2 regions of the Arthrobacter sp. KKT183 genome follow, and region 1 is predicted to be linked to the other one. Evidence: riboswitches for the same ligand, from Rfam matches in the RefSeq annotation. Region 1 holds a riboswitch; the other holds the start of a gene.
What was found. A riboswitch is a leader RNA that binds a small molecule or an ion and turns the genes downstream of it on or off. The one in region 1 is predicted to bind cyclic di-AMP.
Positions count from the first base shown of each region.

Region 2: linked by a shared signal. The riboswitch ahead of ACZ2GY_RS09850 (LysM peptidoglycan-binding domain-containing protein) and the one ahead of ACZ2GY_RS07520 (NlpC/P60 family protein) in region 1 are both predicted to bind cyclic di-AMP.

Region 1 is NZ_CM145770.1:1,575,694-1,580,078, reverse strand. Features, by position in the region: gene ACZ2GY_RS07530 (AfsR/SARP family transcriptional regulator) at 1-744, opposite strand, end outside; gene ACZ2GY_RS07525 (hypothetical protein) at 883-1,332, opposite strand; gene ACZ2GY_RS07520 (NlpC/P60 family protein) at 1,476-2,264, opposite strand; cyclic di-AMP (ydaO/yuaA leader) riboswitch at 2,354-2,526, opposite strand; gene ACZ2GY_RS07515 (hypothetical protein) at 2,800-2,985, opposite strand; gene ACZ2GY_RS07510 (DUF4192 domain-containing protein) at 3,170-4,201, opposite strand.
Region 2 is NZ_CM145770.1:2,065,609-2,069,993, forward strand. Features, by position in the region: gene ACZ2GY_RS09840 (alpha/beta fold hydrolase) at 1-340, shown strand, start outside; gene ACZ2GY_RS09845 (NAD-dependent epimerase/dehydratase family protein) at 337-1,326, shown strand; gene ACZ2GY_RS09850 (LysM peptidoglycan-binding domain-containing protein) at 1,459-2,364, opposite strand; cyclic di-AMP (ydaO/yuaA leader) riboswitch at 2,369-2,548, opposite strand; gene ACZ2GY_RS09855 (hypothetical protein) at 2,660-2,941, opposite strand; gene mutM (bifunctional DNA-formamidopyrimidine glycosylase/DNA-(apurinic or apyrimidinic site) lyase) at 3,026-4,036, opposite strand; gene rnc (ribonuclease III) at 4,052-4,385, opposite strand, start outside.

The DNA.
Region 1 (4,385 bases):
CGCGTTGATCAAACATAACCAGGCGCGTTCGTTCAGCTGGTCGGCCCTGATCAGCTCCTCTGCCCATGTCAGTGCCGGCTCGGTCAGACCAAGAGGAATTGCGAGCTCGGCTGCCCTGATTTTTGCTTCCGTCACCTGGGCTGCGTGCAGTTTGCATTCCTCCTCGGCCCACGGCGATAACGATTCGTCGTCCAGGAGCGGTTCGGAGGCGAGCGATAATGCCTCCTGGAGCAGTCGCAATGCCTCCCGTGGGCCGGCGTGATGCGAGCGGGTGACCAGCGATCGGAACCGGATCACATCCACATCCACGCAGGACGCATCGATCCAGTACCCTCCTGTCGAGGTGCGCAGCACCCCGTGCTGGCCGCTCCCGGGCTGCAGGTTCCGACGCAGAATGCACACATAGCTTTCGAGAGTGGTTATTGCAGCCGCAGGCGGTTTGTCCCCCCATAGCAGGTGAAGGAGTTTGTTCTTGGAGACCGGAGAACCCGACTGAAGGAGCAGGATCTTCAGGATTTGTCGCGGCTTCACGCCACCTAACGCGCGTGTATCCAGAATCGAACCGTCCCGGGTGACTTCCAAGCGGCCTAGGAGCTTGACCACCAGACGCGGCGCTGGTGACGGGTGGGCGACCGAAGCTGATGTTCCTACAAAAACAGCACCTGAAATCGGCATGATCGAGACCTCAAACTCTGTGGAGAAGCTGACCAGCTCAAAGGTAGGATCAACCAGAACCGTAGGCACGAGTAGCAACTACCCGATTATTCCCGCGGTGAAGCCTGTCAAGGGTGCGCACTACTCACCCCACGTTCCAGTCCATACGAGTTAACCGTTCGGTTTTGGAGGGACAGCTACCGTTCTTCGGGCACCGGAACGTAACTGTCAGCAGTTTTCCACGGCCCAGGTTTCCACCTCGATTTTTGCATCGACAAAGCCGTTGAAGTCGAAAGCGGCTGGGTCAGCGACGCCTTGGGCCATGATTTCCCGCAGAGCCGTCAGCTGGCCTTGTATCTCGCTAGGCGCTTCGGCCTCTAGTGCCCTGACATTCTTAACGGCCGAATTTTCAGTGGGCGAGCTGTTCGGGTCGCCGGTTTCGGAGAGAGTCGGCGGAAAGAAGTTCAGCGCCTCCAGATGGGAGGGCAGCTCAGTGCAGATTTCCGGTACCTCGTTAGCGCGGGAGGTACTCGGTGCCGTGGCTTCCCCACTCACCTCCCGGGGCGCTGAACTGATCAGCGGGTCAGCTCCCGCCGTACAACCGGCCAGCAGGAGCGCGCTGAAAATAGCAGAGAGGATGCCGAACCGGCGGGTGCTGAACACTTTGAGCGTGTACACGGCGTATCGGCTCCTTCGGGGAAAGTGCTGACGGTATTTCGGGACAACGGCGCAGCGGCGTCAAAGGAGAAGCGCCCCTCTCGATACCCTCACGGGCACCGTAAGCGGCGCTTCCTGTCTCTGGGTTGAGGTGTGCGGCTGTGTTAGCCGTTGACCCGGACGAAGGAGGACCCGGCCAGATCTGACAGCGGATGCAGGATGGTGGCGTTCATGCCGTTCATCCCGCTGCTGATGACCTGCCCGTTGCCGACGTAGATGGCGACGTGCCCTGGCCGGATAACGAGGTCGCCGGGGGCAGGGGATCCGACGACCGTTCCATACTGGTAGAACTGCTCAGGGGCCAAGTCACCGACGGACTTACCGATCGAACGCAGCGCTACCTCAACGAGGATCGTGCAGTCCTGGGTAGCACCCATCTGCGCGTAAGCCGAAGCAACCAGCGCCGCACCGACACTGGTGGAAGAAGAATCTGCAGGAGCGGGAGCGGGAGCGGGAGCAGGAGCAGCAGCGGGAGCCGGAGCAGGAGCGGTTCCTGTCACCGCCCGGGCAGCAGCGTTCACCGGCGCAGCCGGGACGGGCTCCGGTGCAACGGTCACCGCCTGCACGGCTGGGATGGACTCAGCCATGGGACCGTTGACCTCGGTAGGGGCGTTGTTCTGGGCAGCCTGCGCTTCCACGACGGGCTGAGCTGGCGCGGGCGGCTCCTCAACGGTCGGGGCGGCCACAGGTGAAACGGCTTGCCGGTCGAAGGAGATATCGGCTCCGGCGGCGGCCGTCACTCCCGCCTGAACCGGCGTAACCGTCAATTCGGTACTTTTCAGTGCCCGTTCTTCGGCCATTCCCGTTGCGTGGGCCGGTAGCCCCGCTGTCAACACCAAACCGGACGCCGCGAGGATGACCGCTGTTTGACGGCCGGCCGATCCGGCGTTCAAAGAAACTGCTTGCGATAGAGCGGTCAGAGAATGTGCGTTGACCTGTGGGGCGCGGTGGCGGCCCTGAGCGCGTCGGTAGGACACAGTGAATTGCCTCTCCCAGTGCCTACGAGGTGAGCTGTCGGATTCGGATGGGAGTCACCCGGACGCCTGATCGGTCTCCCCGATCAGGTGCGTCTTAACCCCTAGGACCTTCCAGTAGCAAGATCCAAAAAAAAATGGTTCCCCCGCCTCTGCCAACGGTGATACGAACGGACTGTGCGCTCGGTGGCAGAGCTCGGCAAACCGTACACAGGTGCCAAACACAGGTCTAGGCACGCTGACGAGACTACCGTCAAATTTTCATGAATGTCACATTAAGGTCACGGCGCGCCCTGAAATCCCATCAGCGGCAGTGCCCCACCTCACGACTGAACATCAGCCCCACCATAGGAAATTTAGAGAGATGTGCCTGCCACACCAAGAACGCGAGGCAACACCGCTGTCACGGTGATCAACATGAGCAAGCCATGCCCAGGTGCCGGCTAAACCCATCCTAGGGCTCTGGCGTGAACTCCCTACGGGAAGCAACCGCTGCGCGGGTAGCGTTGACCTGCGCCTCCTGTTCGGCTTCTGCCTGCGCCTGGCGCTCGGCCCGATCGGCCCCGAAAATGGCGCGCATCGCGAAGTAGAAAATGGCGCCGACACCCGCCGATGGCAGTAGTACGGCAATATATTCCACGACCAAAGTCTAGTACGGGTTTGCAAAGAACCGGTTCGGATGGCTGAACCAGCTGGGATCACTGTGCCGGTTTGGTCGCTGGCTTTCGACCGCATCTGCCATCAAAGCGGCACAAGTCCCGCACACTGGATCTGACTGCGGGGCAGGGAACCCGTTGTGGTTCCCTGCCCCTCCCCCTACCGGGTTAGCGCTGGTAGGCGGTGTGCTGGTTTGTGACGCATTCGGGCAGGGTGCCGGTGTTCACCAGCTGGGTCAGCAGCCGGGAAAGCATGTGCTCCGGGTCGGTGTCCTGCGCCTTGGTCAGGTACTGGGCGGCGATGGAGGACCGGCCCTTGTACCAGCAGATCCAGCCGAGGAACGCGAACAACGGTGCGCGGGCTTCGGGCGGGGTGAACCGGAACAACTCGATGAGCAGCGCCTGGGTGGCGTCCACGCGCTCCCAGTCCGGTGTCCCGGTGTACCGGCCGATGACGACGGAGGCGAAGGTTTCCGGGTTCTCGTCGGTGCTGATGGTGTCGGCGATGATCCTGTCCCGTACCGCGGGGGTGTGCAGGGCCGCGATGAGTTGCAGGGCGGTGTCCTTGGTGGGTTCGGTGCCGAGGGTTTCCTGCCACAGTGCCCGGTTCTCGGTCATCACGGGGGCGGTCCAGTCAGCGGGATCCTCAATCACCCATCCGGTGATGGTGTCGGCGATCCGGTCAAGGTTCGCGCTATCCCCGGTAAATGCTGGGTCGACGACGGTTTCCCGTGTCGCGTTGGATCCCTCAAAGACCATGCGGGCACTCAGTGCGCTGTCGGCGATTTCCTCCAAGGACCGCGGGGAACAGCAGTCCGCGTCCTCACAGAAGTAGGTCACCCACTCGGTAGAGCTCACGAGCCAACTATCAGCCACTGGCATTCCTGCCGTGTCCAGCATCGCCTCAACGGCCGCCGCGTACTGACTGTAGGGCTTGGTCCCGTCTATGGTGGACCGATCGGTGTAGACGACGAGCAGCACACCGTCAGCGGCGACGTCGTTGGACAGGTAACCCAGAACTGCTTGGGCGAACAGTGCCGGTTCAATGTCCTGTGGGGCGTCGATGCGCAAAGTGGCGCCGAGCCGTTTGCCGTGCATGGTGAGCAGGACGAAGGATTCTTCCGGGGCGAAGCCGAGGGCGTGCGGGATGTAGGCCAGAATGTCGGCCGCGGACTGAACGGAAATAGGTGTGGTGTTCATGGTGTGCTCCTCTTCGCAGGTGGTGGGGTTCGGGCTTGTGGTGGTCCAGCAGTGGCCCTCTCCCCCGTCGTTGTTTTGCCTGCTGGCAAGCTCGCTTGCTTGTGCCCGACGGAGCCGGGTCAACCCCGCCAGGGGCAAGCGGACAGGTGAATGTGGGAGGAAATAAGCGACCCTGGGAGCGCCG
Region 2 (4,385 bases), 490 kb from region 1:
GTCCGCAGACGGCGTTCTGACACCCGTGGGCCCCGAGCAGTCGATCGAACAGTTGAAGGAGGTTCGCCAGGCGGCCGTGGTCGGTGTCGGTCCAACGGGCACACAGGCCGTTGTCGCCGTCGTCGTTCCTGTGGAAGCTGCCGATCAGGCGGGCCTGGCTCCTCGCCCTTTGTCGGATATGGTCCGGGACGTTGTCCGGCCGGGCGGAGTCCGTCTCGCTGCAGTCCTCACGCTGTCCGCCCTTCCGACCGATATCCGGCATAACGCAAAAATCGACCGTACAGCAGTAGCTGCGTGGGCCGGCGACGCGCTCCAGGGGCGTGGGAGGAAGAGGCCGTGAAGGTCCTCGTCACCGGTGCCAGCGGGATGCTGGGCGGCGCGGTGGCGTCCCTGCTCCTGCGCAACGGCCGCGATGTCAGGACCTTCCAGCGGCGTCCCTCCGGTGTGCCGGGCGCGGAGGACCTAGCAGGTGACCTCGCTGACGGTTCCGCCCTTGCGAACGCTGTCGCGGGGGTCGACGCCGTCATTCACCTCGCGGCAAAGGTGTCTGTCACCGGCAATCCGGATGCTTTCTACCGCACCAATGTGCTCGGCACAGCTGGGCTCCTGGCTGCGGCCCGGTCCGCGGGCGTTCAGCACTTCGTGCACGTTTCCTCGCCGTCAGTGGCCCACACCGGAGCGTCGCTGGTTGGCGCGGTTGCCGGGCCGGCTCAGCCGGAGCTCGCCCGCGGATCCTATGCGCGCACCAAGGCGCAGGCGGAGATCCTTGCTCTCGAGGCGAACGACGGCCAGATGCCGGTCGCGGTTCTGCGCCCCCATATTGTCTGGGGACCCGGTGACACCCAGCTGGTAGAGCGGGTACTCAGCCGGGCCCGCGCGGGCAGGCTGCCACTGCTTGCCGGTGGAACCGCGCTCGTTGACACAACCTACGTGGACAATGCGGCGTCGGCCATCGCTGCCGCCCTTGACCGGATGGAGTACATCTCCGGATCCCCGCTGGTCATCACGAACGGTGAACCGCGCCCGATCGGTGAGCTCCTCACCCGCATTTGCTCCGCCGGCGGCGTCCGGGAACCCCGGAGATCGATCCCAGGCTGGGCAGGCAGAGCGGCCGGCAGCGTCGTCGAAAGTATCTGGCGCGCTTCCAAGGCCGACAGCGAGCCTCCCATGACCCGCTTCCTCGCGGAGCAGTTGTCAACGGCCCATTGGTTCGACCAGCGGCACACCAGGTCCCTGCTTGGCTGGACTCCGGAGGTGAGCCTGGACGAGGGTTTTGCACGCCTCGCCGCGCACTATGGCGATTCAGCGTCGCGCATCAGGCACTGATGTTCAGATAACTGACGGTTTGCGATCGGACCCTCAGCCTGGTCAGCCTGTTCCCTGTCGCGTTGGTTCATTAAATGCCGCTGGGAAGGACCTTTACAGGTCCTCCCCAGCGACGAGAGACTAAGGCGAAGATTAGACGCGCACGAAGTAGGCGCCCGGCAGATCGCTCAGCGGGTGCTGCATGGTGAGGTTTGCACCATTCATTCCGCTGCTGATGACCTGGCCGTTGCCAGCGTAGACGGCTACGTGTCCGCCCGTGATGACAATGTCGCCCGGTGCAGGTGTGCTAACCGGGGTACCGTAGCCAGCGAACTGTGCCGGTCCGAGATCGCCCGTACCAAGGGCCTTTTCGAGGAGCACGGTGCAATCCTGGATAGCACCGGCTGCGAGCTGGGCCCGAGCCGACGCGAGGATGCCTGCGCCGCTGGCGCTGCCCGAGTTGTCTGCAACCTGGATGTTGCTGGAGGCAAGGCTGATGATGGTGCTGGTCTCGACCGGTGCCGGAGCAACAGCAGCTGCCTGTACCTGCACTGCAGGCGCGGCTGCCGGAGCTGCTACCTGAATCTGCTGTACCGGAGCTGCGGCAGGAGCCGGAGCGGCAGCAGCGCTACCGGAGAGGCTGATGACCTGACCCGGGTAAATGATCGAATCCCAGCCGAGGCCGTTAGCAGCGAACACGGCGTCCAGGCTGACGCCATAGTTCGCTGCGATCGAGCCGAGAGTGTCCCCGGACTGCACAGTGTGGGTAGGAGCATTGACGGCCGGAGCCGGCGCCACGGGAGCCGGAGCAACCGGAGCTGCCGGGGCCACAGGAGCGGCTGCAGCCTGGACGTTGGCCTCAACTGACGGTGCTGGGGTGTAAGTGGTGGTGCCCGCGCTTGCTGGCAGGGCCGCTCCGAACATGATTCCGGAAGCTGCTACAACAACGGCTGCTGGGCGGCCAACGGTGCCGGCGTGTGAGCTCACTGCCTTGGAAACGACCTGCATGGTGCTGGGCGGGGTTGCACGGTGGCGTGCGATATGACGGTTTTTGGACACGGAAATAGCCTCTCCCAATGCCGGCGGAGTTAGCTGTCGGATTCGGATGGGAGCCAGCCGGACTACCGGTCTTGGACCGGTGAGTCTTCACCCCTAGGACTTCTGAAGAAGCCCGCTATCTGGTTCCCCCGCTCCTGCCGCAGTGTGTAGCGAACGGACCTTCCGACGGCGGCAGGATTAGGCAATCCACCAGAAGGAAGCCGGGCTTTTGAGCCCGGCGTGTCCATAACGTTACATTCTTTCGGACTGGATGTCACATTTCAATCACGAGAAACGCCGGTTCAGCCGCGCCGGATTAGATTTTGTACTCGTCCTGCGCGCTTTTGGGGCCGTCCTGATCGCCATTGCGGTGCATGGCTGACTGCGCCTTTTTCAGGGCCTGCTCTGCCTGCGCCTGAACCTCCGGAGCCTTCGTTTTTACCGTCTCCGATGCCTGGGAAACCTTGTCCTGGACCTTCGGGTTGTTCCAGAGCTCGTTGGCCTTCACTTTGATCTGCTCATAGCTTGCACGACCGGCCCGGGCGCCCAGAACGTAGCCTGCTGCCATACCTGCTGCAAAAACCAACTTGTTCTTCATCGCGATACTCCTGACGTGTCGGGTACTGAGATACTGAGATATCGAATCTAGTCAGCTTACTTACTTTTGTCACGTCGGAGCCGCTCACCAGCGTCCGTTACGCGGCCGTGGCTGGCACCTGGGGCACGTGTATGAGGACCGGTTCATGAAGGTGTCGCGCCGGATCAGGGAATCCAAACCATTCTCGAAGCATCGCCGACAGGGCTCCCGCTCCCGCCCGTAGGCGTTCAGCGCGCGCTCAAAGTATCCGGACGCGCCGTTCACGTTTACGTAAAGCGAATCGAAGCTGGTGCCGCCTGCCTCGAGCGCCCGGATCATGACGTCCCTACACGACTCGACCAGTCGCGAGGCTTCTGCACGCCGAAGGGTGTCAGTGGGGCGGGCGTAGTGCAGCTTCGCTGCCCACAATGATTCGTCGGCATAGATGTTTCCGATTCCCGAGACGAGCGTCTGGTCGAGCAAGGCGCGCTTGAGCCCCGTGCGGCGGGAATGCAGCTTGCGGTAGAAATCCTCGAAGGAGAATGCAGGGTCCAGCGGGTCACGTGCGATGTGCGTCGCTTCAACCGGCACCAGGGGAACGAGGTCCTCCCCCAGTCCGCCGGGAAGACCATCAGCTGTTGCCACCATGCTCGTGACAAAAAGCCCGCCGAAGATCCGCTGGTCCACGAAACGAAGCTCCTCCGGCACCGGCTGAGGCCCAGCAGCCGGAGACAGCCGAAGGCGAACCTTCAGGTGCTTCTCGTCCGGCTGGGTGCGGTCCTCGACCAGCAACTGGCCGCTCATTCCAAGATGAGCCATGAGCGCAACTGGCGGCCTGCCGTCCGGGAGTTCCTTTGAGGACGCCAGGTCCGGTGACGGCGCAGGCCGGGAGCCGCCGTCGTCATCGGTGAGGGTAAGGGGCAGCCAGAGGAACTTGCCCCGACGCACGGCATCGCTGACGCGGGCTCCGATGAGGTTTCCAATGAAATCCTCGATGCCGAGGGCATGGCGGCGGATTGAACGGGGGTCCAGGACGTCGACCGCCTCGATGCGGCGCCCGCGAACCCAGCGCGCGAGACCCCTGCGCACTACCTCCACCTCGGGAAGCTCAGGCATAACGAGGTGCAAAGATCACGTGGAGTGGCGGAGCTGTGCGTCCGCGTGTGCGAGAGGCAGTTGGTTTACCTCAGGCTGAAGGAGCTTCCACGAGGCAGAGGCAGCCTCTTGCTCGGCCTCCTTCTTGGAGCGCCCGGAACCTGAGCCGTAGGTCGCTCCGCCGATCACCAGGACGGCCTCGAACCGGCGGTCATGGTCAGGCCCGAAACCCGTCACCTTGTAGTCGATAACCCCCATGCGCTGTGCCGCGGCGATTTCCTGGATGCTGGTCTTCCAGTCCGTTCCGGCGCCAAGGGCTGCGGCGTCCCGGAGCACCGGACCGATGATGCGCATGACGAGGCACCGTGCG